DNA from 4 places in the Ensifer sp. Root1252 genome. Region 3 is predicted to be linked to each of the others. Evidence: predicted binding sites of a transcription regulator. Region 3 holds the regulator's gene; each other region holds the start of a gene.
The links. The regulator LexA, encoded in region 3, represses DNA repair genes until DNA is damaged. The targets are predictions, from matches to a motif close to TGTTCNNNNTGTGTTCNG.
Positions count from the first base shown of each region.

Region 1: the regulator LexA is predicted to act here: its motif matches at 3,619-3,636, upstream of ASD02_RS02715 (DNA recombination protein RmuC).
Region 2: the regulator LexA is predicted to act here: its motif matches at 3,310-3,327, upstream of uvrA (excinuclease ABC subunit UvrA).
Region 4: the regulator LexA is predicted to act here: its motif matches at 2,141-2,158, upstream of ASD02_RS13225 (ribonuclease).

Region 1 is NZ_LMDT01000001.1:550,285-558,350, forward strand. Features, by position in the region: gene dapE (succinyl-diaminopimelate desuccinylase) at 1-588, shown strand, start outside; gene ASD02_RS02695 (hypothetical protein) at 575-1,171, shown strand; gene truA (tRNA pseudouridine(38-40) synthase TruA) at 1,210-1,953, opposite strand; gene fmt (methionyl-tRNA formyltransferase) at 1,953-2,888, opposite strand; gene def (peptide deformylase) at 2,993-3,517, opposite strand; gene ASD02_RS02715 (DNA recombination protein RmuC) at 3,669-4,859, shown strand; gene ASD02_RS02720 (ribokinase) at 4,912-5,811, shown strand; gene ASD02_RS02725 (methyl-accepting chemotaxis protein) at 6,298-8,066, shown strand, end outside.
Region 2 is NZ_LMDT01000012.1:829,316-837,381, forward strand. Features, by position in the region: gene ASD02_RS16520 (GNAT family N-acetyltransferase) at 1-219, opposite strand, end outside; gene uvrA (excinuclease ABC subunit UvrA) at 264-3,185, opposite strand; gene ASD02_RS16530 (single-stranded DNA-binding protein) at 3,466-4,014, shown strand; gene ASD02_RS16535 (MarC family protein) at 4,279-4,908, opposite strand; gene gyrA (DNA gyrase subunit A) at 5,243-8,017, shown strand; gene ASD02_RS16545 (LysR family transcriptional regulator) at 8,064-8,066, opposite strand, start outside.
Region 3 is NZ_LMDT01000006.1:6,661-14,726, forward strand. Features, by position in the region: gene ASD02_RS08065 (D-alanyl-D-alanine carboxypeptidase family protein) at 45-1,205, opposite strand; gene ASD02_RS08070 (septal ring lytic transglycosylase RlpA family protein) at 1,266-2,297, opposite strand; tRNA gene ASD02_RS08075 (tRNA-Ser) at 2,574-2,663, shown strand; gene ASD02_RS08080 (DUF4242 domain-containing protein) at 3,337-3,627, shown strand; gene ASD02_RS39155 (hypothetical protein) at 3,805-3,948, shown strand; gene ASD02_RS08085 (hypothetical protein) at 4,446-4,733, shown strand; gene ASD02_RS08090 (hypothetical protein) at 4,792-5,031, opposite strand; gene lexA (transcriptional repressor LexA) at 5,212-5,928, shown strand; gene ASD02_RS08100 (hypothetical protein) at 6,148-6,480, opposite strand; gene ASD02_RS39160 (hypothetical protein) at 7,124-7,270, opposite strand; gene ASD02_RS08105 (GFA family protein) at 7,706-8,066, shown strand, end outside.
Region 4 is NZ_LMDT01000012.1:137,571-145,636, reverse strand. Features, by position in the region: gene ettA (energy-dependent translational throttle protein EttA) at 1-1,229, opposite strand, end outside; gene ASD02_RS13225 (ribonuclease) at 1,348-2,094, opposite strand; gene ASD02_RS13220 (alpha/beta hydrolase) at 2,312-3,295, shown strand; gene ASD02_RS13215 (DMT family transporter) at 3,308-4,261, shown strand; gene ASD02_RS13210 (thiamine pyrophosphate-binding protein) at 4,307-5,953, shown strand; gene ASD02_RS13205 (cupin domain-containing protein) at 6,230-6,580, opposite strand; gene ASD02_RS13200 (TIGR01244 family sulfur transferase) at 6,738-7,076, opposite strand; gene ASD02_RS13195 (DUF4432 family protein) at 7,154-7,999, opposite strand.

The DNA of each region.
Region 1 (8,066 bases), on a different contig from region 3:
TATCCGCACCTGGCGGACAATCCGGTGCGCGGCATCCTGCAACTGACCCAGGCACTGATGGACCCGCCCTTCGACAACGGCACGGAAAACTTCCAGCCGTCGAACCTGGAAGTGACGACCATCGACGTCGGCAATGGCGCCGTCAACGTCATCCCTGCGAAGGCGGCTGCTGCCTTCAATATCCGCTTCAACGACACCTGGACCGCCGAGAGCCTGATGGCGGAGATCATCGCCCGCCTCGACCGCGCGGCAACGGACGGCGCTCTGCGGGCAGGCCGCGACCCGGTCCGTTACGAGATCACCTGGAACGAACGGCCGAGCCACGTTTTCCTGACGCGCAACAATGCGCTGATCGATTCGCTGTCAGGCGCTATCGAAGCGGTCACCGGCCAGCAGCCGAAACTTTCGACCACCGGCGGCACCTCGGATGCGCGGTTCATCAAGGACTATTGCCCCGTCGTCGAATTCGGGCTTGTCGGCCAGACCATGCATATGGTGGACGAGCGTGTCGCCGTCGCCGATCTCGAAACGCTGACGGAAATCTACGAAACCTTCATCTTCAGCTGGTTCGGCCATGCCGCTGCTTGAGGAGGTTCTTTCCTATATCAAGGGCCTCTGGCTGCTGATCCAGGGCAATGGCGAAGGCTTCCGCTGGCTCGATTTCAGCGAGAGCGGATTGTGGCGTTCGTTTACAGCGATGCTCTGGTGCCTGCCGGCCATTGCCGTCACCTGGGCATCCTGGCGGCTTTATTATCTCTCTGCAATGCCAACAGGAACCACTGTCGGCTTCGGCTTCGTCTTCAAGCTTCTGGTTGTCGATCTCGCCAGCTGGCTGCTGCCGCTGGTGCTGGTCTTCGTCCTGGCGCGCCCACTCGGCTTTGCCGCCGCCGTGGTGCCGATCGTCGTCACCACCAACTGGCTTTCCGTGCCGCTGTCCTATGCGATGGCGGTGCCGGCGGCGATCCGCCTCGTCATTCCCGGCAGCGAAGGGCTGACGAGCCTGATCTGGCTGGTGCTGCTCTTCGTCAGCATCGGCATACTCTTCCGGCTGCTGCGCATCATTACCGGAAACCAGACCTTGCTGGCCACGGCGCTGACGGCGCTTTTCCTGCTGCCGTCGATGATGATGGGCGAATTGCTGCAGCAGTTCTTCGGCCTTATCCCGACCTGACAGACGTCACGCGCCATCTGCGCGCGACGTTACCTTCCTCAGTAATCGACCTGCATGAAATAAAGCCCGTCGGGCGGCGCCACCGGACCGCAGGCCTTGCGGTCGCGCGCTTCGAGTGCCGCCTGCAGCTCGTCCGGCGTCCATTTGCCTTCGCCAACCAGCTTCAGCGAGCCGGCGAAGGAACGGATCTGATTGTGCAGGAAGCTCTGCGCCGTGGCGCGAATTTCGATCAGATTGCCGGTGCGAGAGACATCCAGCCGGTCGAGCGTGCGCATCGGGCTTGTCGCCTGGCAATGGACGGAGCGGAAGGTGGTGAAGTCGTGGTGGCCGACGAGCCGTTGCGCGCCTTCATGCATCGCCTCGTGATCGAGCGGCTTCGTCACCCACCAGGCACGCTTCGCCTCCAGCGCCAGCCGCGACGGACGGCAGATGATGCGGTAGAGATAATGCCGGCGCAGCGCCGAAAACCGTGCGTCGAAGGCGTCTGTGACTTCCTGGGCGTCGAGGATCGAGACGCCCTCGCCGGCCATGCCCAGATGCGCGTTCAGCGCATTGCGCAGCGTGTGAGGTTTCCACTCGCGCGTCAGGTCCGCATGCGCCACCTGCCCGACGGCATGAACGCCGGAATCGGTCCGCCCGGCACCGCGGATCGAGACGGTTTCGCCGGTCAAGGACAGGATCGCTTTTTCGATCGCGCCCTGGACGGAAGCGCCGTTGTCCTGGCGCTGCCAGCCGACATAGTTGGAGCCGTCATATTCGACGATCAGTCGAAAGCGCGGCATCAGCCGACCCTCGTGCCGGCGGCGATGGGCGTACCGCGCAGGAAATCGGCAACACTGAGAGCCTTGCCGCCTGCCCGCTGCAGCCGCGTCGGCCGCACGGCACCGTCGCTGCAGGCAATGGTGAGAGTGTCGTCGAGCACCGTTCCGGCGGTTCCTGCCGCCGTCACGCGCTCGGAGTTCAAAACCTTGATGCGCTCCGGCTTGCCGGCGATCTCGAGCTCAAACCAGGCGCCGGGAAAAGGCGACAGGCCGCGAATATGGTCGTGCACTTCGCGCGCGGTCCTCGCAAAATCGATGCGAGTCTCGGCCTTGCTGATCTTGGCGGCGTAGACGACGCCCTCGCCCGCCTGCTCGGTCAGTGGCAGGTCATCGGCCTCAAGCTTGCCGATCGCTTCCTTCATCAGGTTAGCGCCGACCTGCATCAGCCGGTCATGCAGCTCGCCCGCCGTCATCGTCTCGCCGATCTGCACCGCCTTGGTGAGCGCGACCGGGCCTGTGTCCAACCCCTTGTCCATCTTCATCACCATCATGCCGGTCTCATGGTCGCCGGCCATGATGGCACGCTGGATGGGAGCCGCACCACGCCAGCGCGGCAAGAGCGAGGCATGGCCATTATAGCAGCCGAGCCGCGTTCCGGTCAGGATCGCTTCCGGCAACAGCAGGCCATAGGCGACGACAACGGCAACGTCAGCATTGAAATCACGGAAGGTCTGGCGATCGGCTTCGTCCTTGAAGTTGACGGGCGTGAGCACGGGAACGCCGAGCAGCTCGGCCGCCTGGTGCACCGGCGACTTCTGCAGGTCGAGCCCGCGCCGTCCGCCGGGCCGCGGCGGCTGGGTATAGACGGCAACGATCTCGTGACCTGCCCCTGCGAGTGCGGCAAGCGTCGGTACGGAAAATTCCGGCGTTCCCATGAAGATGATGCGAAGCGACAAGGCGGATACTCCGACCGTTTGAAATCAGGCCCCTTCAAACGGGTTTACGCGCCTCAAATCAAGCCCCTCAACGACAAAGCGCCCTGCGGGCGCTTTCCTCGGGATCAGATCGCCTTGGCGCCGCGGGTCTTTGCAGCCTTGGTGAACCTGCGGATCACCATGTCCCGCTTGAGCTTGGAGATGTGGTCAATGAACAGCACGCCGTTCAAGTGATCGATCTCATGCTGCAGGCAGGTCGCCAGCAGGCCGTCGGCCTTGACGATCTGTTCCTTGCCGTCACGGTCGAGGTGCTTGACGGTGACCTCCGCCGGACGCTCCACCTCGGCATAATAATCCGGAATGGAGAGGCAGCCTTCTTCATAGACCGAGAACGCGTCGGACGAAGCGACGATTTCGGGATTGATGAAAACGTGCGGGGTCTTCTCGTCGCCTTCCTTGGAGACGTCGAGAACCAGCATGCGTTTCGCCACGCCGATCTGGATGGCGGCGAGCCCGATACCCGGGGCGTCATACATCGTCTCGAGCATATCGTCGGCCAGGCGACGGATGTCGGCATCGATGGTTTCGATCGGGGTCGAGACCTGACGCAGAACAGGATCGGGAAGGATGATAAGCGGCTTGATCGTCATATCGCTCCCATAACCGATCTTTCCATCCGGGTGCAAGAAAATTGGCGCGCACGCTACGGGCATCGCGGCAATGTCGTCTCCCGTTAACCGCGCCGGGTAAATGTTCTCGTTTTGATCTGGTCTTCAAAAAAGAATCTGTTAGGCTTGCCGCATGGAACCTGCGCCAATTTCGTTTGACCAGCCTGTTTTTCTCATCGGCACCGTGCCGGTCACTGTCGCCCATCTCTGCATGGTTCTGGCCGTGCTGGCGATTGGCTTCGTGCTGATGACCGTTTCGCGGCGGCGGCGGGCGGGCGACGACGAGCGTCACGAGCAGATGGCCATGCTGCTGGCAGCGCAGACGGAAATGCAGGGCCGCATCGCGGCAATGGCCGACGTGTTCGGCAGCCGCCAGGCGGAACTGAACCAGACGCTGAGCCAGCGGATCGATGGCATGACGCACCGGATCGGCGCCTCGATCAGCGAGCAGACCAAGGCGACGCACGAAAACCTGCGGCGATTGCAGGAGCGCCTGGCAGTGATCGACACCGCCCAGAACAACATCCAGTCGCTGGCCAAGGACATGGCCGGGCTGCAGGCCATCCTTTCGAACAAGCAGACACGCGGCGCCTTCGGCCAGTCGCGTATGGAAACGATCGTCGCCGACGGCCTGCCGATGGGCGCCTTTGCCTTCCAGACGACGCTTTCCAACGGCGCCCGGCCGGACTGCACCATCCGCATGCCGAACGACCAACCGCCGCTGGTGATTGACGCGAAGTTTCCGCTGGAGGCCTGGAACGGCATGCGGGACGCTGCAACGCCTGAGCGCCGGCAACAGATGGTGCAACTGTTCCGCCGCGACATGGAGGTGCATGTCCGCGATATCGCCAGCAAGTACCTGATCCCCGGCGAGACGCAGGAGACGGCTTTCCTCTTCGTTCCCTCGGAATCGATCTTCGCTGAAATCCACGAGCATTTCGAAGCGATCGTCCAGAAGGCGCATCGCCAGCGGATCGTCATCGTCTCGCCGTCGCTGCTGCTCCTGTCGATCCAGGTGATCCAGTCGATCCTCCGTGACGCCCGCATACGCGAGCAGGCGCATCTCATCCAGGGGGAAGTGGGGCGGCTGATGGAGGACTTGACGCGCCTCGACGAACGGGTCCGCAAGCTGCAGGGTCACTTCGCCATGAGCCAGAAGGATGTCGAAGAGATCCTCATCTCCTCGGGCAAGCTTTCCCGCCGCGGCGCCAAGATCGAAGCGCTGGAACTTGAGGCGGAAGGTGCGGCACGACCGGAAGAACCGCGCCATGCCGTCGACAATCGCGTCGGGCAATTGCGCCTCAGGGTGGTTGACGAGGACTGACGGTCTCGGGCACTCTCCGGCCAAAATCAGCAATTCGACGGGACATCTTCACATGATCACTGTTTTTGGGTCCATCAATATGGACCTGATCGCCACGACCGCGCGTCTGCCGAAGCCGGGCGAAACCGTTGCCGGCTCGGGCTTTTCGACTGCCGCCGGTGGCAAGGGCGCCAATCAGGCGCTGGCCGCACGGCGTGCCGGCGCCATCGTTCACATGGCCGGCGCCGTCGGCTCGGACAGCTTTGCCGACGGCGCGCTCGAATTGCTGCGGGAGGCCGGCGCCGACCTGTCCTTGACCAAAACCGTCGAGGAGCCGACGGGCACGGCCCATATCCTCGTCGGCGGTGAAGGCGAGAATGTCATTGTCGTCGTTGCCAGCGCCAACGCAACGGTCAACGAAGCCGATGCAGTTGCCGCCGTTGGTGGCCTGAACGCCGGCGACACCCTGATGCTGCAGCTGGAGATACCGGCAGCGTCGGTGGAAAAGGCGCTCTCGGAAGCCCGGCGCAAGGGCATTCGCTCCGTCATCAATATCGCGCCCCTGACCCCGGAAGCGGCCCGCCTCGGCCGGCTGGCCGATATCGTCATCGCCAACGAGACGGAGTTCGAACTTTTGGCCGGCAAGACCGGGATCGAAGGTCACGAACGCGAAGAGGCAATGAGAAAGCTGCACGCCGAAACCGGCCACACAGTCATCGTCACGCTGGGCGCGGAAGGCGTCATCGCCGTGCACGAAGGCGAGGTCCATCGCGCCCGCGGCCTAAAGATCGACCCGGTCGATACCGTCGGTGCCGGCGATACTTTCTGCGGTTACCTGGCTGCAAGCCTCGACGAGAAGCTCGCATTTCCCGACGCGCTCCGACGCGCCGCGGTGGCGGGTTCACTCGCCTGCCTGAAGCGCGGCGCCCAGCCCTCGATCCCGCTTGCCTCGGAAGTCGAGCCGCGCATCTAAGGGCCTGATCCGATCTTGAAGTGCGTTGCGATCGTTCGATTGCCGCACTTCAAAGCTCTCGCTTTTGCCGATGTCGTTATCGCAAATAGCTGCACACTTTTCCGGGCAGACTTTGACGCCCGTCGCGCGACCTGGTTTGAACGGCGAGGCTTTCCGTTCCTGCTGTGCCGAAAGCGCCCTTTCAGCGGGCAACGACCCTGAAAATCACTCTTCGACAGCCTTTGCGCAATCCGGACAGTCTTTGTCGCGGAGGTAAAACTTTGCGCGGAAATTCTCCATGAGCGGCGCATGAATTGGCCGTTGCGTTGGCCCAATCTTAAGATTTGCTCGGCTATTCAAGACCATGAGAAAGCCGGTTCCCCAAGGAATGGGCAGCCTCCTTAATGCCGGTCGGCATCTGGCGCTCCATGATGGAGTTTCACCCACATTGTGAAATGCGTTCGCCGCAGGTTGTCTCCTGCGGACCTCCCAGCACGTGAGGATTTCATGTTCAAGTTCCAAGCCAAATCGCTGGCGACCAAGCTGATCGCGGTGACAGGCGGCACGATCGCGCTCGTGTTGCTCGCCTCGAACTTCGTTCTCATCTCCCAGACACAGGAGCGCGTCGAAACGCTGGTGCTCGACCAGGCAACCGGCGAAGCGAAAGCCATCGCTTCTGATATCGCCGGCGGCATCGGCGAACTGGCAAGCGCTTCGCGCTCGATGGCCGGCATCCTTGGCCGCAGCCACGCGGAAAAATCGATGGAACGCGCCGGTGTAATCAACATCCTCAGGGCCAATCTCGAACAGAACCCATTCGCCTTCGGCAGCTGGTTTGCCGAAGAGCCCAAGGCCTTTGACGGCCGCAAGGAGGACGTGGCCAACAACAAGGAGCTGGGTGCCAACGAGGAAGGCATCTTTGCGCCCTACTGGTCGAAAAACCGCGAAAACGAGATCCAGTTCTCGACCTTCCGCGCGGACTACGCGGCGGAATGGTACAGCCTTGCGGCAAAGAGCGGCAAGGGCGCAATCACCCCGCCCTATACCGCGCAGGACACCGATGTCCCGACTGCGATGAGCTCGATCGCCTATCCGGTCACGTCCAACGGCAAGCTGATCGGCGTTTCTGGCGTCGACATCTCGCTCGCTTCGCTGGCGGACGGCCTCTCCAAGCTGAAGCCGTTCGAAACCGGCCGCGTCTACCTGCTGTCCCAGACCGGCAAGTGGCTGGTCGCGCCGATCCCGGAGCTTTTGCTCAAGGATTATGACGGCGAAGGCAACGAGGTCGTCAAGAAGGCACTGGCTTCGGGAACTTCGGGCGTCGTCAAGAACCTGTCCTACGACGGCAACGAGCCCTTCGACCGCGTTGTCTACCCCTTCGCCGTTTCGGGTGTGAACACCAGCTGGATCGTGCTCGTCGACGTGCCGCGCACGGCGATCAACGCGCCGGTCCGCGACCAGACCTACATGATGATCATCGGGGGCCTGGTCGTTCTCGGCGCGGTGCTGCTCGGCCTTTACTTCGCAGTCCGTGGTTTTGTCCAGCAGCCGCTTGCAGGCCTCGTCAGGGACGTCCGCAACCTCAGCAACGGCGACTACGGCAATTCGATCACCGGCCAGGACCGCTCCGACGAGACGGGCCAGGTGGCAAAGGCGCTCGAAGGCTTCCGCCACCAGCTGGCCGACACCAAGCGGCTCGAAGGCGAAGCCCGCCACGAGCGCGAGCAGGCGGAACACGAGCGTAGCCGTTCCGAGACCGAGCGGGCCGAATCCAGCGCCCTCCAGCGCGACATCGTCGCCCGCCTCGGCAAGGGTCTTTCGCACCTCTCCTCCGGCGATCTCGCCTTCCGCATCACCGACGAATTCCCCGGTGAATATGCCCAGCTGAAGCGCGACTTCAACGCGACAATGGACAGCCTCGAAGAGACGATCCGCACCGTCAACCACTCCGTCGTCAACATCGGCAACGGCACCAGCGAGATCAGCAGCGCCGCCAACGATCTGTCGCACCGCACCGAACAGCAGGCGGCAAGCCTGGAAGAGACGGCGGCAGCTCTCGACGAGCTGACCTCGCAGGTCAACGCCAGCGCCGAGAACGCCAAGGTCGCCGCCAAGTCGGTGGACGTGGCCAGCAGCGATGCCGGACAGTCCGGCGAAGTGGTGCAGAAGGCGATTGCCGCGATGAAGGGCATCGAGCAGTCGTCGCACGAGGTCAGCCGCATCATCGGCGTCATCGACGAGATCGCCTTCCAGACCAACCTGCTGGCGCTCAACGC
Region 2 (8,066 bases), on a different contig from region 3:
GAAGATCAAAAGATGATCCGCATGCCGTTCGAAAACGGCAATCGCAGAAACCGCATCGCCATCGTCACGGATCCAGACCTCTTCGCGGGCGATGCGAGGCACGTAATCTTCGGTAACCGGCAAAGGCAGTCCACCGAGCAGGTCGGTATAAGGCGCGTAGGCGGCAACGGTGATATCCCGCACGGCGGGCAGGTCATCTAGCGTCGCCGGCCGCATCATCGCGAAGCCGGCGACGGTGTCGCTCCGCCTATTGCCCGAGACGCTCACTCGGCCGCCTCAACCTTTTTCATCGGACGACGCTCCAAAAGCTCCTTCAGGAACTGGCCGGTATAGGAACGCGGCTCCTTGACGACATCCTCCGGCGTGCCCTTCGCGATGACTTCGCCGCCGCCGTCGCCACCTTCGGGACCGAAGTCGATGACCCAATCGGCCGTCTTGATCACCTCGAGATTGTGCTCGATGACCACGACCGAATTGCCCTGGTTGACGAGTTCATGCAGAACTTCAAGAAGCTTTGCCACATCGTGGAAATGCAAGCCGGTTGTCGGTTCGTCGAGAATATAGAGCGTGCGTCCGGTGGAGCGCTTCGACAGTTCCTTGGCGAGCTTGACGCGCTGGGCTTCGCCGCCCGAGAGCGTGTTTGCCTGCTGACCGACCTTGATATAGCCAAGCCCCACCTGGTTCAGCGTCACCAGCTTGTCGCGCACTGCGGGAACGGCAGCAAAGAACTCCACGCCTTCCTCGACGGTCATGTCGAGCACATCGGCGATCGACTTGCCCTTGAAATGCACGTCCAGCGTTTCGCGGTTGTAGCGCTTGCCGTGGCAGACGTCGCAGGTGACGTAGACATCCGGCAGGAAGTGCATCTCGATCTTGATGACGCCGTCGCCCTGGCAGGCTTCGCAGCGCCCACCCTTGACGTTGAACGAGAAGCGACCGGGCTGGTAACCGCGGGCCTTGGCTTCCGGCAAACCGGCAAACCAGTCGCGGATCGGGGTGAAGGCACCGGTGTAGGTCGCCGGGTTTGAGCGCGGCGTGCGGCCAATCGGCGACTGGTCGATGTCGATCACCTTGTCGATGTGCTCGAAGCCGTCGATGCGATCGTGTTCGGCCGGGTTTTCGCGCGCGCCCATGATACGGCGGGCGGCGGCCTTGTAGAGCGTCTCGATCAGGAAGGTGGACTTGCCGCCACCGGACACGCCCGTAACCGCGGTGAAAATGCCGAGCGGAATGGACGCCGTGACGTTCTTCAGGTTGTTGGCGCGTGCACCGACGACGGTGATTTCCTTTTTCTTTTTCGCCTTGCGGCGTTCGCTCGGGACGGCAACCGACAGTTCACCGGAGAGATACTTGCCGGTCAGCGACTTCGGATTGGACATCACGTCGGCAGGCGAACCCTGGGCGATGACCTCGCCGCCATGGATGCCGGCGGCCGGGCCGATGTCGACGACATAGTCGGCCGTCAGGATAGCGTCCTCGTCATGCTCGACGACGATGACCGTGTTGCCGATGTCGCGCAAATGGCGCAGCGTCTCGAGCAGGCGGGCGTTGTCGCGCTGGTGCAGGCCGATCGACGGTTCGTCGAGCACGTAGAGCACGCCCGTCAGACCAGAGCCGATCTGCGATGCCAAGCGAATACGCTGGCTTTCACCACCCGACAGCGTGCCGGAGTTGCGCGACAGGCTGAGATATTCGAGACCGACATCGTTGAGGAACCGCAGGCGGTCGCGGATCTCCTTGAGGATGCGAACGGCGATCTCGTTCTGCTTGGTGTTGAGATGTCCCGGCAATGCCTCGAACCAGTCCCGTGCGATGCGGATCGACATCTCGGTGACCTGGCCGATATGCAGCGTGTCGATCTTGACGGCGAGCGCCTCCGGCTTCAGGCGGAAGCCAGCGCAGGCCGGGCAGGGGGCAGCCGACATATAGCGCTCGATCTCCTCGCGCGCCCAGGCGCTGTCGGTTTCCTTCCAGCGGCGTTCGAGGTTGGGCACGATGCCTTCGAAATTCTTGGTGGTGTTGTAGGAGCGAGCGCCGTCTTCATAATGAAAGACGATCTTCTCTTCGGTGCCGTGCAGGATGGCTTTCTGCGCGTCGACGGACAGTTCGCTCCAGCGATTGCCGAGCTTGAATCCGAAAACCTTGCCGAGCGCTTCCAGCGTCTGGTTGTAATAGGGCGACGACGATTTGGCCCAAGGCGCGATCGCGCCATCACGCAGCGTCCTGTTATGCTCTGGTACGATCAGCGCCTCGTCGATCTTCTGCTGGCTGCCGAGGCCATCGCAGGTCGGGCAGGCACCGAAGGGATTGTTGAATGAGAACAGGCGCGGCTCGATCTCGGAAATCGTAAAGCCGGAGACCGGGCAGGCGAACTTTTCCGAAAACAGCACGCGCTCATGGGTTTCGTTGAGCGACTTGTTGGCCGAGCCACCGGCCGCGGTTTCTTCCGGCGGCAGCGGCTTGTCGGCGAATTCGGCAACGGCGAGACCGTCGGCCAGCGTCAGGCATGTTTCCAAGCTGTCAGCAAGCCGCGAGGCGAGATCGGGCCGCACGACGACACGGTCGACGACGACGTCGATGTCATGCTTGTACTTCTTGTCGAGGGCAGGAACCTCGGCGATCTCGTAGAAGGTGCCGTCGACCTTAACGCGCTGAAAGCCCTTCTTCATCAGTTCGGCGAGTTCCTTCTTGTACTCGCCCTTACGGCCGCGCACGAGCGGCGCAAGAATATAAAGACGCGTGCCTTCGCCGAAGGCGAGCACACGGTCGACCATCTGGCTGACTGTCTGGCTTTCGATCGGCAGGCCGGTCGCCGGCGAATAGGGCACACCGACGCGCGCAAACAGCAGGCGCATGTAGTCGTAGATCTCGGTCACGGTGCCGACCGTCGAGCGCGGGTTGCGCGAGGTCGTCTTCTGCTCGATCGAGATTGCCGGCGACAGGCCGTCGATCTGGTCGACATCCGGCTTCTGCATCATCTCGAGGAACTGGCGCGCATAGGCAGACAGGCTCTCAACGTAGCGACGCTGGCCTTCGGCATAGATCGTATCGAAGGCGAGCGACGACTTGCCGGAGCCGGAAAGCCCTGTCATCACGATCAGCTTGTTGCGCGGCAGATCGAGATCGATGCCCTTGAGATTGTGCTCGCGCGCGCCACGAATGGAGATGGTCTTGAGTTCGCTCATCGGAAGCCAGCTTTTGCATGTCGGTTGAAAGCCCCCTATGTAATGACGCTAACGCCCATGTCGAGGCGCAATCGGCAAAACTGGTGGCCATTTCGATTCGGTTGACAGGATCATAGGGAAATATTAGAACAAAGAAAGAACAAACAACACGCAAATCGACTAAATCTGTTGTGGATTATGTATGATGCGGGGCGTATCCGCGGCAGCGGACCGCTAAGATACGCGTTCTTGAAATTCGAAAGCCGTGCCGGCGGCGCGGCAAAACCACGGGAAAAGCAATATGGCTGGTAGCGTCAACAAGGTGATCTTGGTCGGAAACGTCGGGGCGGACCCGGAAATCCGGCGCACGCAGGACGGCCGGCCGATCGCCAACCTGCGCATTGCCACATCGGAAACCTGGCGTGACCGCAACAGCGGCGAGCGCAAGGAAAAGACCGAATGGCACACCGTCGTCGTCTTCAACGAAGGCCTGTGCAAGGTCGTCGAGCAATACGTCAAGAAGGGCGCGAAGCTCTATATCGAAGGCGCGCTGCAGACCCGCAAATGGCAGGACCAGACGGGCAATGATCGTTACTCGACCGAAATCGTGCTGCAGGGCTTCAACTCGACGCTGACCATGCTTGATGGTCGCGGCGAGGGCGGCGGCTCCGGCGCCGGCCGTGGCGGCTCCAGCGATTTCGGTGGCGGCGCTGGCGGCGGCTACGACGACTACGATCAGCAGCCGCGCCAGTCCTCCGGCGGCGGTCGCTCCGGCGGCGGCCAGGGTGGTCAGGGCAGCCAGAGTGGCGGCAACTTCTCGCGCGATCTCGACGACGACATCCCGTTCTGAGCCACGCGAACACGGCGATTTTCAGTTGCGGACGCCCTTTGGTGAGCAGACTGGAACGGCACGGGCCTTTAATGGCAATATCGTGACATTGAAAAAGGGCCGGGAAACCGGCCCTTTTTGCGTTCGAATGAACGTTTCTGTCGGTTGGAGCATTTCCAGGAAAAGTGCGAAGCGGTTTTCCGTCCGGAAGTGCGTATGACCAGGAGACGGGACGCTTCCGCAACTCTATCCAAAGCGGAAGCGCTCAAACGTCCCGATGGCCCCTCAGACCGCCATTGCCGATTTCACGCCGTCGACGACGAACTGGACTGCAAGTGCCGCCAGGATGACCCCAAGCAGGCGCGTGAGGATTGCCCGGCCGGTGACGCCGAGAAAACGGTCGATGCGTTCGGCGATGACAAGCGCCAGGAAAAGACTGACCATCGACAGCGCGATGACGATCAACAGCTGCGTGCGCTCGACCGCCGTCGGGAACGAGCCGGCAAGCAGGATCGTCGCGGAGATCGCGCCCGGCCCGGCAATCAGCGGCAGGGCAAGCGGGAACACCGCGATATTGTGGATGTGGTCCTTGGTGGTGGCGTTTTCGCCGGTCTTTTCCTTTCGCTCCTGACGCTTCTCGAAGATCATCTCGAAGGAAATCCAGAACAGCAGCAGACCGCCGGCGATGCGGAAGGCACCGATGGATATGCCGAGCAGGCCGAGAATGCCGTTACCGAAGACGGCGAAGGCGGCAAGGATGAAGAAGGCGATCAGCGAGCCGCGTGTGGCGACCTGAAAGCGTTCCTGCCGGCTGAGGCCGACGGTGAGGCTCAGGAAGATCGGGGCGAGCCCCGGCGGATCGAGCGTGACGAGCAGGGTGGTGAGTGCGTTGACCAGGAGGTCGACATTGAACATCCGTTTCCCCTTCCGGATTGTCGCGTGCGTGCGCGCGCGCCCCGAGTTTTCCCGGTGGCAGATCGGCATTGTTAGGCAAGCGGAGGGGGCTTGGGAAGGGGTCGGTGGCCAAAGCTTGAGCAATAGCTTAATGAGGATGTGACGGAACCTTCTCACAGCCGTTCAGGCCGGGCAGCCGACTTTGTCGCCAGCACTTCCGATTTCCGCTGCAATGCCCTAGAAAAGCCTGTTCCGACGGCAAAAGACTGTTCACAACCACGGGCCAAAATTGGCGCTTCCAGGCGCATTCGGCTATAAATATCCGACTGATTCTGAACAAAGATCGTGATCACAATTGACTGAGCAAAGCACTCCCGGCGGCGGAAAGACTCCGCCAGGCATCGAGCCGATTTCCATCATCGAGGAAATGCAGCGGTCCTATCTCGATTACGCCATGAGCGTCATCGTCAGCCGCGCGCTTCCAGACGTGCGTGACGGCCTGAAACCCGTTCATCGCCGCATCCTCTACGGGATGAGCGAACTCGGCATCGACTGGAATAAGAAGTACGTCAAATGCGCCCGTGTCACCGGGGACGTGATGGGCAAATACCACCCGCACGGCAATTCGGCGATCTACGATGCGCTGGCACGTATGGCCCAGGATTGGTCGCTGCGGCTGCCGCTGATCGACGGCCAGGGCAACTTCGGCTCGGTCGACGGCGACCCGCCGGCGGCAGAACGCTACACCGAGTGCCGCCTGCAGAAGGCAGCGCACTCGCTGCTCGACGACCTCGACAAGGAAACGGTCGATTTCCGCGACAACTACGACGGCACGATGAGCGAGCCGGTGGTGGTGCCCGCGAAGTTCCCGAACCTGCTCGTCAACGGCGCCGGCGGCATCGCGGTCGGCATGGCGACCAACATTCCGCCGCACAACCTCGTCGAAGTCATCAACGGCTGTATGGCGCTGATCGACAACCCGGCGATCGAATTGCCGGAGCTGATGGAAATCATCCCGGGGCCGGACTTCCCGACCGGTGCGCTCATCCTCGGCCGCTCGGGTATCCGCTCGGCCTACGAGACCGGCCGCGGTTCGGTCATCATGCGCGGTCGTGCCCATATCGAACCGATGCGCGGTGACCGCGAGCAGATCATCATCACCGAGATTCCCTTCCAGGTGAACAAGGCGACGATGATCGAGAAGATGGCCGAACTGGTGCGCGATAAGCGCATCGAAGGCATCTCGGATCTGCGCGACGAATCGGACCGTCAGGGCTACCGCGTCGTCGTCGAACTCAAGCGCGACGCCAATGCCGACGTCATCCTGAACCAGCTTTACCGTTACACGCCGCTGCAGTCGTCTTTCGGCTGCAACATGGTGGCGCTCAACGGCGGCAAGCCGGAGCAGATGACGCTGCTCGACATGCTGCGCGCCTTCGTCTCGTTCCGCGAGGAAGTCGTTAGCCGGAGAACGAAGTACCTGCTGCGCAAGGCGCGCGACCGTGCGCATGTCCTGGTCGGTCTCGCCATCGCGGTTGCCAACATCGACGAAGTGATCAAGCTGATCCGGCATGCGCCCGATCCGCAGACCGCGCGCGAACAGTTGATGGAGCGCCGTTGGCCGGCGCATGACGTCGACAGCCTCATCCGGCTGATCGACGACCCGCGTCACCGGATCAACGAAGACAATACCTACAACCTGTCGGAAGAGCAGGCGCGCGCCATTCTCGACCTGCGCCTGCAGCGCCTGACTGCGCTTGGTCGTGACGAAATCGGCGACGAACTCAACAAGATCGGCGAGGAAATCAAGGATTACCTCGATATCCTGTCGTCGCGTCTCCGCATCATGACCATCGTCAAGGACGAACTCACCGCCGTTCGCGAGGAGTTCGGCACGCCGCGTCGCAGCGAGATCGCCGAAGGCGGTCCCGACATGGACGACGAGGACCTGATCGCCCGCGAAGACATGGTCGTGACCGTCTCGCATCTCGGCTACATCAAGCGCGTGCCGCTGACCACCTATCGCGCGCAGCGCCGCGGCGGCAAGGGCCGCTCCGGCATGGCAACCAGGGACGAGGATTTCGTTACCCGGCTATTTGTTGCCAACACTCATACGCCGGTTCTGTTCTTCTCCTCCCGTGGCATCGTCTACAAGGAGAAGGTCTGGCGCCTGCCTATCGGCACGCCGCAATCGCGCGGCAAGGCACTGATCAACATGCTGCCGCTTGAACCCGGCGAACGCATCACGACGATCATGCCGCTGCCCGAGGACGAAACGACGTGGGAAAACCTCGACGTCATGTTCTCGACGACGCGCGGCACGGTGCGCCGTAACAAACTGTCCGACTTCGTCCAGGTCAACCGCAACGGCAAGATCGCGATGAAACTGGAGGAGGATGGCGACGAGATCCTCTCGGTCGACACCTGCACCGAGCATGACGACGTCATGCTGACGACGGCGCTCGGCCAGTGCATTCGCTTCCCGGTCGACGACGTGCGCGTTTTTGCCGGCCGCAACTCGATCGGCGTCCGCGGCATCAACCTTGGTGACGGCGACCGCATCATCTCGATGGCGATCCTCGGCCATGTGGATGCTGAGCCATGGGAACGGGCGGCCTACCTGAAGCGCGCAGCCGCCGAGCGGCGCACGAACGGCGAGGAAGAAGAAATCGCTCTGGTCGGCGAGGAAGTCACCGAAGGTGGCGAACTCACCAACGAGCGCTACGAAGAGCTGAAGGCGCGCGAACAGTTCGTTCTGACGGTTTCGGAGAAGGGCTTTGGCAAACGTTCGTCGTCCTACGATTTCCGCACCTCGGGTCGTGGCGGCAAGGGCATCCGCGCCACCGACACCTCGAAGACGACGGAGATCGGCGTACTCGTCGCGGCCTTCCCAATCGAAGACAACGATCAGATCATGCTCGTTTCCGATGGCGGCCAGTTGATCCGCGTGCCGATCAATGGCGTCCGGCTTGCCAGCCGCGCCACCAAGGGCGTGACGATCTTCTCGACGGCCAAGGACGAAAAGGTCGTCTCGGTCGAGCGCATCAGCGAACCGGAAGGTGACGAAGAAGGCGAGGACCTGGTGGCAGCCGAAAACGGCGCACCGGAAACGCCGGAAGCCGAAGCCTGATAGGCGGCTCCAACCGACTGAAAAGCCCGCCGATCGGCGGGCTTTTTTA
Region 3 (8,066 bases):
TTAGCCGATTGGCCCACCCGATGAAACCGCCAGAACCGGTTTTGTTACAGCCAGAAGAAGAAGAGTTCCTGCAGAGCGTCGAGCGCGCGGCTCGCCAGTGTCCCTTGGCCCACTGCTCCCGCCGTCTTGACCGGAACCTCGCGTAGCAGCTTTTCGCCGTTCCACAGTCGGACGACACCGACCTCGGCGCCGGCTTCCACGGGAGCGCGCAACGGCCATTTGTAGACGACACGGGCCGTCAGGCGTTCCGGGTTGTTGACCGGCAGCAGCACATCAACCGGCCCACCAGCGACAAGCGCGACATGGGAGGCCGCACCGCCGTAGATACTGGCCTCGCCGATCGCCTCGCCATCAGCAAAAATTCGCCGCTTTTCGAACGCCGTCATCGCCCAGTCAAGCACCTTGCGGCTTTCCTCCGTACGCTCCTTATCGGTATCGAGCCCGCCCATCGCGAGATAGACACGCCGGTCGCCACGCGGCATCGATGCGGCCAGCGAAAAACCGTAGCCTTCGGCAAAACCCGTGGCGACACCATCGACCCCGAGTTTGGCCGCGATCAACGGGTTCTTGTTGCGCTGAAGGATCTTGTTCCACTCGAACTCAGGCTGGGCGTAGAGCCGATAGAGATCGGGGTGCGCCTCGTGCAGATGACGGGTCAGCGTCACCAGTTCGGTCATAGTGATCCGGTTCTGGGGATCCGGCAGACCTGTGGCGTTACCGAACGTGGCGATAGGCATGCCGAGTTCGCGAGCGCGGGCCGTCATCTTTTCGGCAAAGGCGGTTTCGCTACCGGCCATCCCCTCTCCGAGGATGATGCAGGCATCATTGGCAAGCTGAACGGCCACCCCTTGCAACAGATCGGCCACGCGAATGCGCGACTTCAGCGCAGCAAACATCGTCGAAGTGCCGGATGGGGCGCCGCCCGTGCGCCACGCGTGTTCGGAAACGTCGAAGGCCGTTTCGGCCGAAAGCTCACCCTTGGCGATGGCCTCGGCCACCACTTCCATCGTCATCAACTTGGCAAGAGAGGCGGGCGGAACCGGTTCGTTCTCGGCGCGGGAAAACAGAACGGTGCCGGTTTCGGCATCCACCAGCAGGATCTGCTTTGCCTTGGTGTCAAACGCCACCGGCGGCGTCTGAGCCGCTGCCGCACTCGCGAGCAACGCCGCAAGGCCGAACGTGACCGTAAGCATCATCAAGCGCATGGGAAACTCCGGTTTCCCATTGGGCATAGCAGCGTCATCAGAATGGTACAACGCCCCAGGTTACCTGAGCGAACCGGTTCTGCCTTGGCGCTTCGCATGGGCAACGATGGATTCAGGCGTAAGCGGATTGGTCTCGACCATGATCGCTTCAAACGGCGATTCCGCATCGCTTACCCGCACTTCCACATAGGCGGCCGCATAGGCCATGTTGCCGTCAGGCATCGGAATGTATTCCGGTCGCTCGCGCGGGATCGGCCCGATTTCCGGAAGCATGACGAACTCGCTCAGCGACGGCGGTGCTGCAAATTGCGGGACAGGTGCAGCCAACGCCGTTACCGTACCGGCGGTATCAAGGGACGATTTCGGCGGAATGACCAGCGTTCCCAACTGGTTGCGCATCGGCTCATTCGAGGCGACCATCACGCCGGTTGCGATCTGGCCCTCCGGCATGACGCCCGGACTGCGGTCGCCCTTCGTGACATAGGACGCCATGAGATAGGGCATGTCGTTGCCTTCAAGCGGTGCGCGGCCGACATATTGCACCCGAACCTTGGCACTGCCCTTCTGCTTGATATCGAGCAAATCGGCTGTCTTCGACGAAACGTCGATGATGCGGCCATATTCATAGGGACCGCGATCGTTCACACGAACGATGACGGAAGTGCCGTTTTCGGTGTTGGTGACACGCGCATAGCTCGGCAGCGGAAAGGTCGGATGCGCGGCGGACAGATGAAGCTTGTCGTAGACTTCGCCATTGGCCGTCAGGCGACCATGAAAGGCCGAGCCGTACCAGGACGCGACACCGGTCTTGTTGTAACCGAAATCTTCCTTCGGCTGGTACCACTTGCCCTTGACCTGATAGGCTTTGCCGACCTGAAAGCGGCCGCCGCCCTTCGGAATATTCTTGCCGGTAGCGACACGGGGGCTCGCCTTCACGCCATAAACGGACTCAGCAAAGTATTCTTTGCTTCTCGACTTGCTCTTCTTGATACTGGACGTCGATCCGCAAGCCGCAAGCGTTGCGCAAAGCACAGGGACCGCCGCAAGGCGCAGTCCCTTGATCAGATATGCCGCATTTTTACTGGATGTCATCTGTCCCACAACATCATTCGAATAAGCCGTACTCGAAACCTTCCACTCGTGCCCCCAGCGGAAATCTCGGCGTCCCGAAACGGAACAGTCGATTAATCATGACAGCAACAAGGCAAAATTGCGAACCGACGAATGGCTGACGGCTCGAAATCTCCAGTTATGGTTTACGAATGGTTACCCGGACAAAATGGGCAGCGGATGCGCCAAGAAAATCTTTCCGCCCACGCATGTTAAATCTTGCAAAGCAGCAAGGCTTCGCGCAATAACGCCCTGCCCGGAGGAGTGGCCGAGCGGTTTAAGGCACCGGTCTTGAAAACCGGCGTGCGTGAAAGCGCACCGTGGGTTCGAATCCCACCTCCTCCGCCATGGCTGTCTCATTTTTCGCCACCCATTATTGCGCTCGGTCGCCAAGTGAATGCTTTGGCGGCGAACACATACAAGTTTTGCGAGTATTCCCCGATCATAGCCGCAGCATTGACGGCGCTTGCAAGGCGGTGGCTCGACCCGCTTGCCATCCCAGATAATTTGAGGGAAAGTCTGATTCCGGCCCATCGAGCCCTGGGCGATCTCCCAGAACTAGAGAAAACCATGCCTCTTAAATATTTGACGACAGCCGCTTTTCTCGCGCTTCTTGCGCTTGCCGGATGCGCAAGCACCGGCGGCAGCAACACGACCTATGCGCAGTGGCAAGGTCCAACACCTGTACCCGATCCGTCTGCGGCGAGTCCCGGCGGTTTCCGGCTCAGCTACTAACTTGCGCTAGTATACGCGTGTCGGACGGAGCGCATCGCGCGCTCCCATCCCCGGCCGCGCGATTTCAGTCGCATAGAGCTATTGGCCGCGAGATATTGTGATCGCGGGGCGATACAGGCGCCCATCGTTTGATCGGACGCCAGTCCCGGTGGAGCCCCTTCCGCTGCTTGATCCTATACTTCCAGGGAAATCGTCGTGAATCGCCGCATCACCGGTGGAAAGTATTGACTTCAATTATATTAGATATTCTTGATATTCAGTCCTCCAACAACCGAGGAACTGAACGATGCCCACCTACATCATTGAACGCGACGTCCCAGGGGCCGACAAGCTCAACCAGGACGACCTTTGCGCATTATCGGCAAAATCCAATGCTGTCGTCGCCGATCTTGGCGTACCATATACATGGATCACCAGTTATGTCGCCGGCGACAAGATTTACTGCGTCCACGAGGCATCAAGCGCCGACGTCATTCGCGAACATTCGGAACGCGCCGGATTTCCGGCGAACAAGATAACCGAAGTTGCTGCCGTCATAGGGCCTGCGACAGCATCCCAGGGGCGCAACGGTAAGTGACCGAAGCGACGTTATCATCGCAGTGCCCGGACACCGGGCACGAATGCGCGACGCAACGCCGGCAAAACAGTGATCCACCGGCACCGTCATTGACTTACGGCGGTATCAATGCAGGCTGGTTTGCCGGCATTCGGCGCCCATGCAGGGTTCCCCGGCACACCTTCCAAGGAGACGATCATGGCAAAAGGTCAAGTGCGAAGTAACCGCGAGGTTAGAAAGCCAAAGAAGGACAAGACTGTCAAAGCCGCCGTTGTGACGGAAGGCTCACAGGTGAAGCTGGCCGGCAGCAGTTTCTCCCTGGGCAAGAAAGACAAGAAGTAAGACGGTCGGCTTTAACCTCTCGAACTAACGACACGAGAGAGATATCCGTCAGTGGCCAGTCGAACTGGGGTGCGCAACGTCTCCGCGACATCCCGGCGCGACTGGTCGAGCACCCGCGGTCAGATGCCGGTTTCGTAGCGCGTTTGAACGTCGTATGTATTTGGCTGGAGATGCGAAGATCGCTACAGGCGGATGCCGCTGGCCACTCGCACTCCATTACGGCGTCCAACATCATCGGAAGCATTTGCGGCGGGTATTGTTGATCAGCTGCCAGCGCCACGCTTTGAGGCGGGCGCCGGAAAATCGAAAACGCCAACGCACCTCACGCCAATCTTTGTGCCTTCATTGCCACAGCTTGAGCACCAGTGCTCGCCTTTCGCAAAGAACTGTTGAACACGGCACAGTGCCCGGCATGCTTGCTGGACTTCGGAACGAAAGCACGGTTCACATCGTTAACCAAACCATCGCCGCCACCTCTGATCTAGTGGACGTTCACCGTGCTTGCAGCCTTGCTTATCGCCTCGATTATCGCATCGCCTAACATCGCCCTCAGCGCTGCCACGGTCGACGACCTGCAAGCCGACTTCGAAACGGCCGTGCCCTGCCAGCAGATAGACGGCCGGAACGTTTGGAAGGGAACGATCGCCTACTACATCCAGTCCTTCGTCTATCAAGGCGACACGCCGGTCGCGACCGAAGCGGCCGACGCTGTGCTGCCGGAGGACAACTCCGCGGAAACCGTCAAGGAATTCGAGGACGCCTGCTCCGCGACGCAGCCGGCCTGATTCAGGCCTCCTCTAGCAGATCGCCCATCGATATTTCTGCTGATCCCTTGATGGCAGGCTATTTCCACTGCGTCCCATCGGCCGCGGCGCAACCGTGCGGCGGGTGTCCGTTGCCAAATGTCAGCTTCAGCCGGTCACAACCCCATTGATTGAGCGGCCCGGGCATCGCCGCATTCAACGCGATACCAACTTCGTCAAACGGGCTCTGCTTGTTATCCACGTATTGATACCAGCGAAACCCAAGGATCGCGGTCGCGGCGACAACGATGGTCAGCAAGATTTGAATCAGCTTCGTCATTAAACCCTCATTCCATAAACGGAAGGAGGCATATCAGCCTCGCGCGGCGCGTGCAGCGACGAGTTGGTCAATCTGCGCTTGATTGAACCAACATTCACAGAATTTTAGGCACTTGCGGAACACATATGGAACAGATAGTGTCTGTTCTTGATTTGTTTCACGCCTCTGGAGCGACTTGCCATGCTGACCCGCAAGCAACAGGAATTGCTTCTTTTCATCCATGAACGAATGAAGGAGTCCGGTGTACCGCCGTCCTTCGACGAGATGAAGGATGCACTCGACCTGGCATCCAAGTCGGGCATTCACCGGCTGATCACAGCGCTCGAGGAACGCGGCTTCATACGCCGGCTTCCCAACCGCGCCCGAGCGCTCGAAGTCATCAAACTGCCGGAAGCCTATGCTGCGAGCGCGCAGCCCCGTCGCGGGTTTTCGCCGAGCGTCATCGAGGGTAGCCTTGGCAAACCGCCCGCCCCTGCCCCCGCGGCGAAAACGCTGCCGGTTGCCGACAACAGCTCCGTGTCGGTTCCAGTGATGGGCCGCATTGCCGCCGGCGTGCCGATCTCGGCGATACAGAACAACACCCACGACATTACCGTGCCGCTCGATATGATCGGCAGCGGCGAGCACTACGCCCTTGAAGTGAAGGGTGATTCGATGATCGAGGCCGGCATTTTCGATGGCGATACGGTGATCATCCGCAATGCCACCACGGCCAATCCCGGCGATATCATCGTGGCACTAGTCGATGACGAGGAAGCAACGTTGAAACGCTTCCGGCGCAAGGGCGCTTCAATTGCTCTAGAGGCCGCCAACCCGGCCTATGAGACGCGCATCTTCGGGCCTGACCGGGTCAAGATTCAGGGCAAGCTCGTCGGCTTGATCCGCCGCTACCACTAAGCCCGTCTCACGCCAGCGCAATTCGAGGAAAAGTGCGGAGCGGCTTTCCGCCAGGAAATGCGTAAAAACAAATAGATAGAGCGCCTAGTGACTCCGTTTAAACCGGAAACGCTCTAGCCGCCTTCATGCCGGCCAGCCGCTCTCTTACTTCAACGTCTCGCCACATAGGGTAGCGAGACGGAGATTTTCGGATCGAGTGTTTTTCACGCTCGACGGATTTTACTCGTGAATCGAGTACTCGCCCAACTCGCAGAGATCCTGCTTGTCTTCAGTCGTGTCGAGACCGGAACCTTCTTCGAATTCAAAGCGCATGTCGTATTTGCAGACATCACGTCCGTCGGCGATGGTAATTTCCATGCTTTCGCCCGGATTAAGCACCTGCCGCCCGAAGACGTCGTCTTCCCACTGATCAACACCGACCGGCGATGTGTAGAAGTTCGTCAAAACGGCATTCGTCTTGTTCTTAAGCTGAAAGACGAGATCCTCAGCGCTTGCGGTGGCCGTCGTTACGGCAAGAATGGCAAGAGCAGTCAGGGCGATCTTATATTTCATTTTATGTCTTTTCCTCCATTGTTGGCTTTGTTTGACACTACCTATACGGGTCGCGCTGTTGGGATATTCATTCCCAGTTCTGTCTAGAGACAATATTTTCAGCACTGACAATAGTGACCGAATCACCATTTCGGGGCGCGTCCTCGCAAGGCCATGTCGTTGGCGACTGCGGACGTTCGCAAACTGGCGGGCAAGCGCAGCCCGGTCGAATTGCGCTTTGAAAACAGTGGTTGGCTGCGAGGCGGGCAGCCTCGCTGCGCGTGTTGGACGCGCCGCATTGGCCCATGTTCCTTGCCCCCCGAAAACCGTACCTGCGTGCCGGCAGCATGTCCTTTGCGCAGGCACGCACAGCGTTTCACTTTCGACAATCGGGCTGCTATTGACGGAGAACCGCTTTAGCCAATCGCGCAGGCGCTGGGTGACTTGTTGCTTTCATCGTGCGAGGGGCTGAATCACGCGCTCGCCCGCCCTATCTACGTCACACTTTCGTTGACGCTCGCAACGAGCACGCGGCCGCTTACGCCACCGATGGCCGGTATTTCGACCGCCTTCGGATCTGCGTTCGCCTTGAACCTCGCGTGGGGCGTCGACCGCCAGCGGCATTCGCCGCTGCCAAACCTGTTGAGCGTGTGGCCGATGGCGCTCAATTCTCCTGAACGGAAACCCCGTCCTGGCCAATCTTGATCTCTACGCCGGTCGGTTTTGTTTCCTCGCGGTAGACATAGGCGCCGAGACCAATGACGGCGACGGCGAGCATGGCAATGATCAGATAGAGCCCATTACGGTTCATTCAGCAATTCCTCGCTTGGGTACGGTATGGGTAACTAGGTTCGTACCCAAGAAAGGCAACGGTGCGACGCGGACTGTTCGCTCCTCGCGCGGATGATGCAGGACGGATGCGAACGGCCGTAGGCTTTTTCTCCGCACGATCCGTTGGCCGAGCGCTCTTGCGACGCATCGGCTCGGGCCGCGGAACGTCCCCGACGTGGAGCACGAAAGCGTGCTGGCGCACGTATCGGGCACTTGGTCTGAATATGTGCCCGATGCGCGACGAGACGCCTCGTACCCCGCGCCTGAGCCCAATCGGCTGATGGCCCTACAACGAACGGCCTCAACGGGAGTGCGGTCCTCTGGATTGAGACTGCCCCCGAATGCGCTTGAGCACAAGCAACCCACCTCATAAGAAAGCTCATCAAATGCGCTTCAAAATCAGATGGATGATTGGATGAATCTCGATGTTCAGAACCTTGACGGAGCCTGCCACTGCGGAACGGTTCGCTTCAATGTGAAACTGAAGAGCGGCCTCCGCACCGCCCGCCGTTGCACTTGCTCCTATTGCCAGTTGAAGGGCGCGGTTGCCGTCTCTGCCGCCAAGGACGGGGTCACGGTTCTCTCCGGCGGCGAGGCACTCACCAAATATCAGTTCAACACGAAGGCTGCAGAGCATTACTTCTGCTCGAAGTGCGGCATCTACACATTCCACAAGCCGCGCGCGAACCCGGATTTCTACGGCGTCAACGCCGCGTGCCTTGAAGGCATAAGCCCATTCGATTTCGAGGAGCTACCGGTGAACGACGGCATCAACC
Region 4 (8,066 bases), on a different contig from region 3:
TTGATGACTTCGGCACCACCGGAGATTTCTTCCCAGACGGTCTTGTTGCCGTCGAGCGCGTCGCGGCTCTGGTCGACATAGCCGAGGTGCACGGTTTCGCCGATACGGATCGAGCCGCTGTCGGGCTGTTCCTGGCCGGTGATCATGCGGAAGAGCGTCGTCTTACCGGCACCGTTCGGGCCGATGATGCCGACGATGCCGCCCGGCGGCAGCTTCAGCGACAGGCCGTCGATGAGTAGGCGGTCGCCGTACCCCTTGGTGACGCCGTCCATTTCAATGACCACCTGGCCGAGACGCTCGCCGACCGGGATGATGATCTGCGCGTCGCCCGGACGCTGGTTTTCAGCGGCGTTGACCAGTTCGTCGTAGGAGCGGATACGCGCCTTGGACTTGGCCTGACGGGCCTTCGGGCTGGATGCGATCCATTCCTGCTCGCGGGCGATCGCCTTCTGGCGGGAAGCCTCTTCGCGGCCTTCCTGCTGCATGCGCTTGGCCTTGGCGATGAGGTAGGCCGAATAGTTGCCCTCGTAGGGAATGCTGCGGCCGCGGTCGAGTTCGAGGATCCAGCCGGTGACGTTGTCGAGGAAGTAGCGGTCGTGGGTGATCATCAGCACGGCGCCGGGATATTCGCGCAGGTGCTTTTCGAGCCAGGCGATCGTCTCGGCGTCGAGGTGGTTGGTCGGTTCGTCGAGCAGCAGCAGGTCCGGCTGCGACAGAAGCAGCTTGCAGAGCGCAATACGGCGCTTTTCACCGCCCGAAAGACTTGTGACGTCTGCATCACCCGGCGGGCAGCGCAGCGCTTCCATGGCCATTTCGACCTGGCTCTCGAGATCCCACAGGTTCTGGCTGTCGATGATGTCCTGAAGCTTTGCGCCCTCTTCCGCCGTCTCGTCGGAATAGTTCATCATCAGCTCGTTGTAGCGCTCGACGATCGCCGTCTTGGCGGCAACGCCTTCCATGGCGTTTTCGAGCACGGTCTTGGTCGGGTCGAGCTGCGGCTCCTGCGGCAGGTAGCCGATGGTCGCACCTTCGGCGATCCAGGCCTCGCCGGTATATTCCTTGTCGAGGCCGGCCATGATGCGCAGCACCGTCGACTTACCGGCACCATTCGGGCCGAGGATACCGATCTTCGCGTCCGGATAGAACGACAGATGAACGTTCTCCAGGACCTTCTTCGCGCCATAGGCCTTATTGAGCCCGGCCATATGATAGATGAACTGACGTGCCATAAAAGAATGCTCCGCATGGGAAGGAAATTTGCCCGCTATGTAGGCGAATTAGTGCAAAGGGGCAATCGCCAAAGGCGTTTGCCCCCGCCTATCCCATGCCGGAGCGCCTTGTCAGCCGCTATCCGCGGCCTGCCGCGTCAGCAATGCCCTTGGCACATTTGAACTCCGTCGGCCCCGCCGCCTGGATCAGCGGCGCGAGGCTGGATTTGCCCGAAACGTCTCCCGTCAAGCCGATCGTCAGGCCGGTGATGACGCTGCGTCCCGCGACCGTCTGGCAGCGCATGCGCACCCGGTCGCCGGCCCCTGCGCCGAAGCTCTGGTCGAAAGCCTGCTTGATCGCCTTCTCATCGAGTTCCGAGCCGATACGCGCCCGAAAGAGCGCGCCGACGGCGGACCGGTTGAGCTCGTCGAGCATATGCAGTTGCGTGGCGAAATAGTCGTCGACCGGTGCCGTCTGGCAGGTGCCGCTGCGCAACCATTGGTGACGATCGAGGCCGGATTGAACGCCCGGCATGGCGACCAGCAGCCGCGCCGCCGTATCATCGGCCATGGCGAGCTTCGGCAGATCGAGCCAGTCGCCCTTGCGGTCCTGGGTGCGCATCTCGGCCGCCACCCCGCAATAGCTCTTGCGCAAGGGCCAGAGCCCGTGCAGCGACAGGTTCGTGGCATCGAAACGTTCGGCCGTCTGGTTGGCGCATTCCTTGCGTTGCGGCCGCGTCTCGCAGAAGCCCGGCTGCCAGCTGACGGCAAGCACATATTCCGTGCGGCCCGAGGCGCCTTCCGCCGCGGCATCAACCTTCTCTTGCGCCAAGGCAAACGAGGATGGAGCAAGCAGCATTGCCAGCGCCATCGCAACAATTGTCATTGGACTTGATACCGCTTTACTCCAACATGCCATGACACTCTCCCGATAAAACAAAACGGGAACAAATATCGCTCAAAACGGGAAAATTGCAACTGTTAATTACAGGTCCGCGAAATCGCTTGTGACCTCATGCGTAACGATCAACAAGCAGCGATTGCCTTTCCCCTGTAAATCGATTTGATATCGGCAGAGTCTGACGATTGGTCCGGGAGAAGGCATGTTCGGGCAGGTGAGGACGCATCAGAGCCCGACAGGCGCTATCTTGAACTGGCGCCATTTTCCGGCAGCTGCCGACGCGCGTGGCATTCTTCTTGTCAGCCATGGCCTTGCCGAACATTCCGGCCGCTATGCCCGTTTTGCCGAGGCGATGGCCGGCCACGGCTTTCACGTCTATGCCCACGACCATCGCGGACATGGCGCGACGCGCGCGCCGGATGCGCCGCTGGCCATGTTCTCGAACAGCTCAGGTCTCGACAAGGTGTTTGCCGACATCAGGGCCATGCGCACGCTCGCCACCGCCGCCCATCCGGGCGGCCTGCCGGTCATCCTCTTCGGTCACTCGATGGGCGGGCTGATCGCGCTCAACGCCGCCGAGACCGATCCAGGTCTCTACGATGCACTCGCCGTCTGGAACTCGAATTTCCGCCCTGGTATCGCCGGGCGCGGCGGCCAGTTGATCCTGAAGATCGAAAAGGCGCTCAAGGGCTCGGATGTGCCGAGCCCGCTGTTGTCGAAGCTCACTTTTGGCGCCTGGGGTCAGGCGATCAAGGATCGCAAGACCGATTCCGACTGGCTGTCGCGCGACGAGGCGGAGGTGGCCAAATATATCGCCGATCCGCTGAGCGGCTTCGACGCGACGGTGTCGCTCTGGCTGGATCTGATGCGGCTCGCCTTTGCCGGCGCACGGGCCGACCGGCTGGCGCGCCTGCCCGCCGGCCTGCCTGTTCATCTCGTCGGCGGCAGCGCCGATCCCTCGACCGAAAACGGCGGTGCCGTCCGCTGGCTCGGCGAGCGCATGAAGGCGCGCGGAATGACGGATGTATCGGTAACGATCCATGAGGGCATGCGCCACGAGACGCTCAACGAAATCGGCCGTGAGAAGGCAACAGCGGAGTTTGCGGCCTGGTGCCAATCGGCCGTCGGCAAATCTTCTGTCGGCCATTCTGTTGCCGCCAAGGCTGTGGCCGGCAAGAGGACCTGACCCGACATCATCATGGCAGACATGTCCCTCCCCAAGACCTCCAACGCCAATGACCGCATCTCCTTCGGCCTGACGCTGATGGTCCTTTCGGTGCTGTTGTCGCCGCTGATCGACATCTTCGCCAAGCTCGCGATCTCGACAGTACCGTCGGCACAGATCACCGCCGTGCGCTTCATCCTGCAGGTCGTCTTCATCCTGCCGATCGTGCTCGTGCGCGGCAGCCTGTTCGACCTCACCTGGCGCAAGACCGGGCTGCACGCGCTGCGCGGCGGCCTGCTTGTCGTCACCATGCTGTCCTTCATCACCACGCTGAAGGTAATGGAGGTGGCCGACGCCATCGCCATCTTCTTCGTCGAGCCGATCATCCTCACCATCCTCGGCAGCATCTTCCTCAAGGAGACGATCGGCTGGCGGCGCTACACCGCCTGTGCCGTCGGTTTCCTCGGCGCGCTCCTTGTCATCCAGCCAAGCATGCAGGAGGTGGGCCTGATCGCGCTGCTGCCGATCGTCGCCGCCTTCGGCCTGGCGGTGTTCCTGCTGGTGACGCGCATGGTGGCGCAGAATGAGGACCCGTGGTCGATGCAGTTCCATGCCGGCATCTGGGGCGGTCTCTTCTGTCTCGTACTGCTCTGGCTCGGCGAAGGCAGCGGATCTGGTATCTTCGACCCGGTCTGGCCCGAGGGCAACACCTGGTTCTATCTGCTCGGCGTCGGCGTCACCGCCACTATCTCCGGCGTGCTTGGGGTCTATGCCTATCGCTCCGCCCCCGCCTCGGTGCTGGCGCCGCTGCAATATCTCGAAATCGTCTCGGCGACGATCTTCGGCTGGCTCGTCTTCGGCGACCTGCCCGACGCGCTGAAATGGCTGGGCATTTCCATCATCATCGGCTCCGGCCTCTACATCATCTGGCGGGAACGCCGGGTCGACAAGACCGCGAGCATCGCTCCGGTTTCGCCGGCGATCTGAAAACAAGTGATCTGAAAACAAAAGAATGACTATCGGGAGGAAAGCATGAAAACTGGAGGTCAGCTCGTCGTCGACGCGCTCGTCGCCAATGGCGTCAAACGCATCGCCTGCGTACCGGGGGAAAGCTATCTGGCGGTGCTGGATGCGCTCTACGACACCGACATCGATGTCGTCGTCTGCCGCCAGGAGGGGGGCGCTGCAATGATGGCCGATGCCTGGGGGCGGCTCAGCGGCGAGCCCGGCATCTGCATGGTAACGCGCGGCCCCGGCGCCACCAATGCGTCGGCCGGCCTGCATGTGGCCCGGCAGGATTCGATCCCGATGATCCTGTTCATCGGCCAGGTCCAGAGCGAGGCTCGCGAGCGCGAAGCCTTCCAGGAGATCGAATATCGCCGCGCCTTCACCGAGGTCGCGAAATGGGTCGGCGAGATCGACGATCCCGCCCGCATTCCCGAATTCGTCACCCGCGCCTTCGCGGTCGCGACCTCAGGCCGGCCGGGCCCGGTCGTGCTGACGCTTCCCGAGGACATGCTTACGCGCAGCGCCGAGGCGCCAGCGGCAAAGCCCTACCAGCCGGTCGAGGGCCATCCGGGTCCGTCCCAGATCAAGCAGCTCGGCGCGCTGCTCGAAGGCGCCAAGCGCCCGATCGCCATCCTCGGCGGCACGCGCTGGACGGCTGACAGCGTCGCCGAATTCCAGCGCTTTGCCGAGCGCTGGAGCCTGCCTGTCGGCTGCTCCTTCCGCCGCCAGATGCTGTTCGACCACCTGCACCCCAACTATGCCGGCGATGTCGGCATCGGCATCAACCCGGCGCTGGCAAAAGAGATCAAGGAAGCTGATCTGGTGCTTCTGGTCGGAGGGCGCTTCTCCGAAATGCCGTCGTCCGGCTATACGCTGATGGATGCGCCCTATCCGCGCCAGACGCTTGTCCATGTCCACCCCGATGCATCCGAACTCGGCCGCGTCTATCGGCCGGAACTGCCGATCGCCGCCAGCCCCCGCGATTTCGTCACAGCACTCGAAGGGCTCGCGCCAGCGGCCGAGCCGGTGTGGTCGGCACGCACCAGGGCGATGCATGAAGGTTACCTCAAGTGGTCGACACCGCCGGAAACCGGCCCCGGCGACGTGCGCATGGGCCCGATCATGAACTGGATCGAGGCGAACACACCGGAAGACACCATCTTCACCAACGGCGCCGGCAACTACGCCACCTGGGTGCATCGCTTCCACCGCTTCCGCAGATACGCAACACAGGCAGCCCCCGCCTCCGGCTCCATGGGTTACGGCCTGCCGGCAGCCGTTGCCGCCAAGCATCTGCACCCGGATCGCGAAGTCATCTGCTTTGCCGGCGACGGCTGTTTCCTGATGCACGGTCAGGAATTCGCAACTGCCGTGCGTTACCGCCTGCCGATCATCACTGTGGTTGTCAACAACGGCATCTACGGCACGATCCGCATGCACCAGGAGCGGGATTATCCCGGCCGCGTCAGCGCCACGGACCTGACCAATCCTGACTTTGCCGCCCTTGCCCGCGCCTATGGCGGCCACGGCGAGACGGTGGAAAAGACTGAGGAGTTTGCCGATGCATTCCTGCGCGCCCGCGCCAGCGGCAAGCCGGCGATCATCGAGATCAAGCTCGATCCGGAAGCCATCACCCCGACGCGCACGCTGAGCGAAATAAGGAAAGGCTGAGCGGAACGGGCAGGTTTTCCTTCGAGCACGCTTCAATCACGGCGCCGACGCGCCGTGGCTGGATTCCTGTGACAAGCACAGGAATGAGGGCATGGAACTGTTGCGGCCAACCGAGCCCGTTTCCGACGTGATCGCACATCTCCGCAAACGCGGCATGCGCGCTGCGACACCTCCTAGCGCTCCCTCATTCCTGTGCTTGTCACAGGAATCCAGCTGCGTCGTGTCGACGACGCAGGGAGGTGGTGTCCTCCTCTATACTGAGTTGCCGCTTCTTGCTTATTCCAGCCACTCCGTCGCAAACGCACCGGTCACATGCAGGTCGGTGGTTTCCAGGCGCCCAGGTCCGAGGTTTTCGAACTTGTGCGGCACGTTGGCCGGCGCCACGACGATCTGCCCGGCTTCTGCCTCGATCTTGCGATCGCCGACGGTAAACAGCGCGCGGCCGGTGCGGATGATGAAGGTCTCGGGATAGGGATGACGGTGCAGCTTCGGCCCGCCGCCAACCTTGTCGGTGGTATAAAACATCACCGAAACGTCGGCGCCATAGGAGCCGCCCTGGAACTCGCCCTGCCAGACATCGGGCTTTTCAGCCCACTGCTCGCGTTCGATCAAATGTATTCCCGTCATGCCATATCCTCCGCCGTTCGTGTATCCGAACCGCGGTCGAGCCGGCGCGTCAGGTGCGCATTCCCTGGGGCATGCATCCCTTGGGGGCTATGTGGACCCGAGGACACATCGTCGCAAAGGGCGCACGAAGTGCGCCCTTATGCTGCGGTAGGCCGGCTCAGCCGCGAATATGCTGTGTCTGCTGGAAGACCGCCGTCGAGCGAGCGCCGGAGCGGCAATAGCCGAGCATCGGGCGCTGGAATTCGTCAAGCGCGTCGACCATCTTTTGGACCGCATCCGCCGTCACGCCCATCGGGCCGACCGGGATGTGCATGGTCTCGATGCCCAGCTCCTGCGCGCGCGCTGCGATGGAATCGAAGGTCGGCTGGTCCGGCGCCTCGAAATCGGGGCGGTGGCAGACGATGGACTTGAAGCCAAGCGCCTTGATCTGGTCGAGGTCTTCGACCGTGATCTGGCCGGAAACCGAGTATTCATCGTTGATCGGGCGGATGTCCATGGTCGCTTAATCCCTGCAAAAAACCTTGGCCACTGATGTAGGCGCGGTGCCCGCCGGCGTCAATTCCAATCGCTCAGTCAGGAGACACCGAAGGCAAGCGCATAGGTCTGTGTCTGCCCGGGCTCGAGCAGTTGCAGCTCACCGGCAGCAGCAAGCTCCGGCCGCTTGGCGAGGCGATGCGACGCAGGCTCGATGCTGATGACATCGGCCGCACCACGCTGACAGCGCCACATCTGCAAGTAAGGCAGCGTGTCGGCGCGAAAGCGCACCGCCAAGCACTTCCCGCCCGCACCGACCAGCGGCGAAAGCGCCACTTCGGACCAGCCGTCGGCCCCGACGCTGGCCGGGATGCAGAAATGCGCGCTCTCGCCCTCGCCGAAGCGCCAGGCCCGTTCACCCTCGGCAAAAGACGGACTGGTTATGCGGGTCGCGTCGCCGACCAGTCGGCCGGCAATATTGAGGTGGTACATCATCATCGGCGGAAAGGCGCCGGCGCCGGTGTTGGTGAGCCGGTCTTCCAGCATCACCTCATGTCGGTCCGCATCCACATGCCAGCGCCGTTCCAGGAGCGCGTGGCCGCCATCGGCAAGATTGACCTCGACGGTGGCGATGCAAAGCGTGGTGTCGGCGGACATGTGCGTGTGCTTGACCGGCGTGCCGGCAAGCGAACCGTGCAAGGGATAGCGCGTGCCTTCCCCGCGGCCGGCAATCGGTTCGGGATGGCGGATGTGGTCTGGTCCGCAGGTAAAGAGAAAACCGGCGAGTGCCCGGTCGATGCGCGGGTCGCCATCGGAGGGGATCGCGGTACCCGGCGAAAGATCGACGCCATCAACGACGAAGGCGGCGATATCGAGTGCCGACAGACGGTCGAACAGCAGATGATTCTCCTGTTCGTTATCGGGTGCATCAAATCTCGTTCGCATGCACCAGCCTCCAGTCCAACTCACGGGAATCACAGCGATCACAAAGACATGATAGCCGACAGGGGCT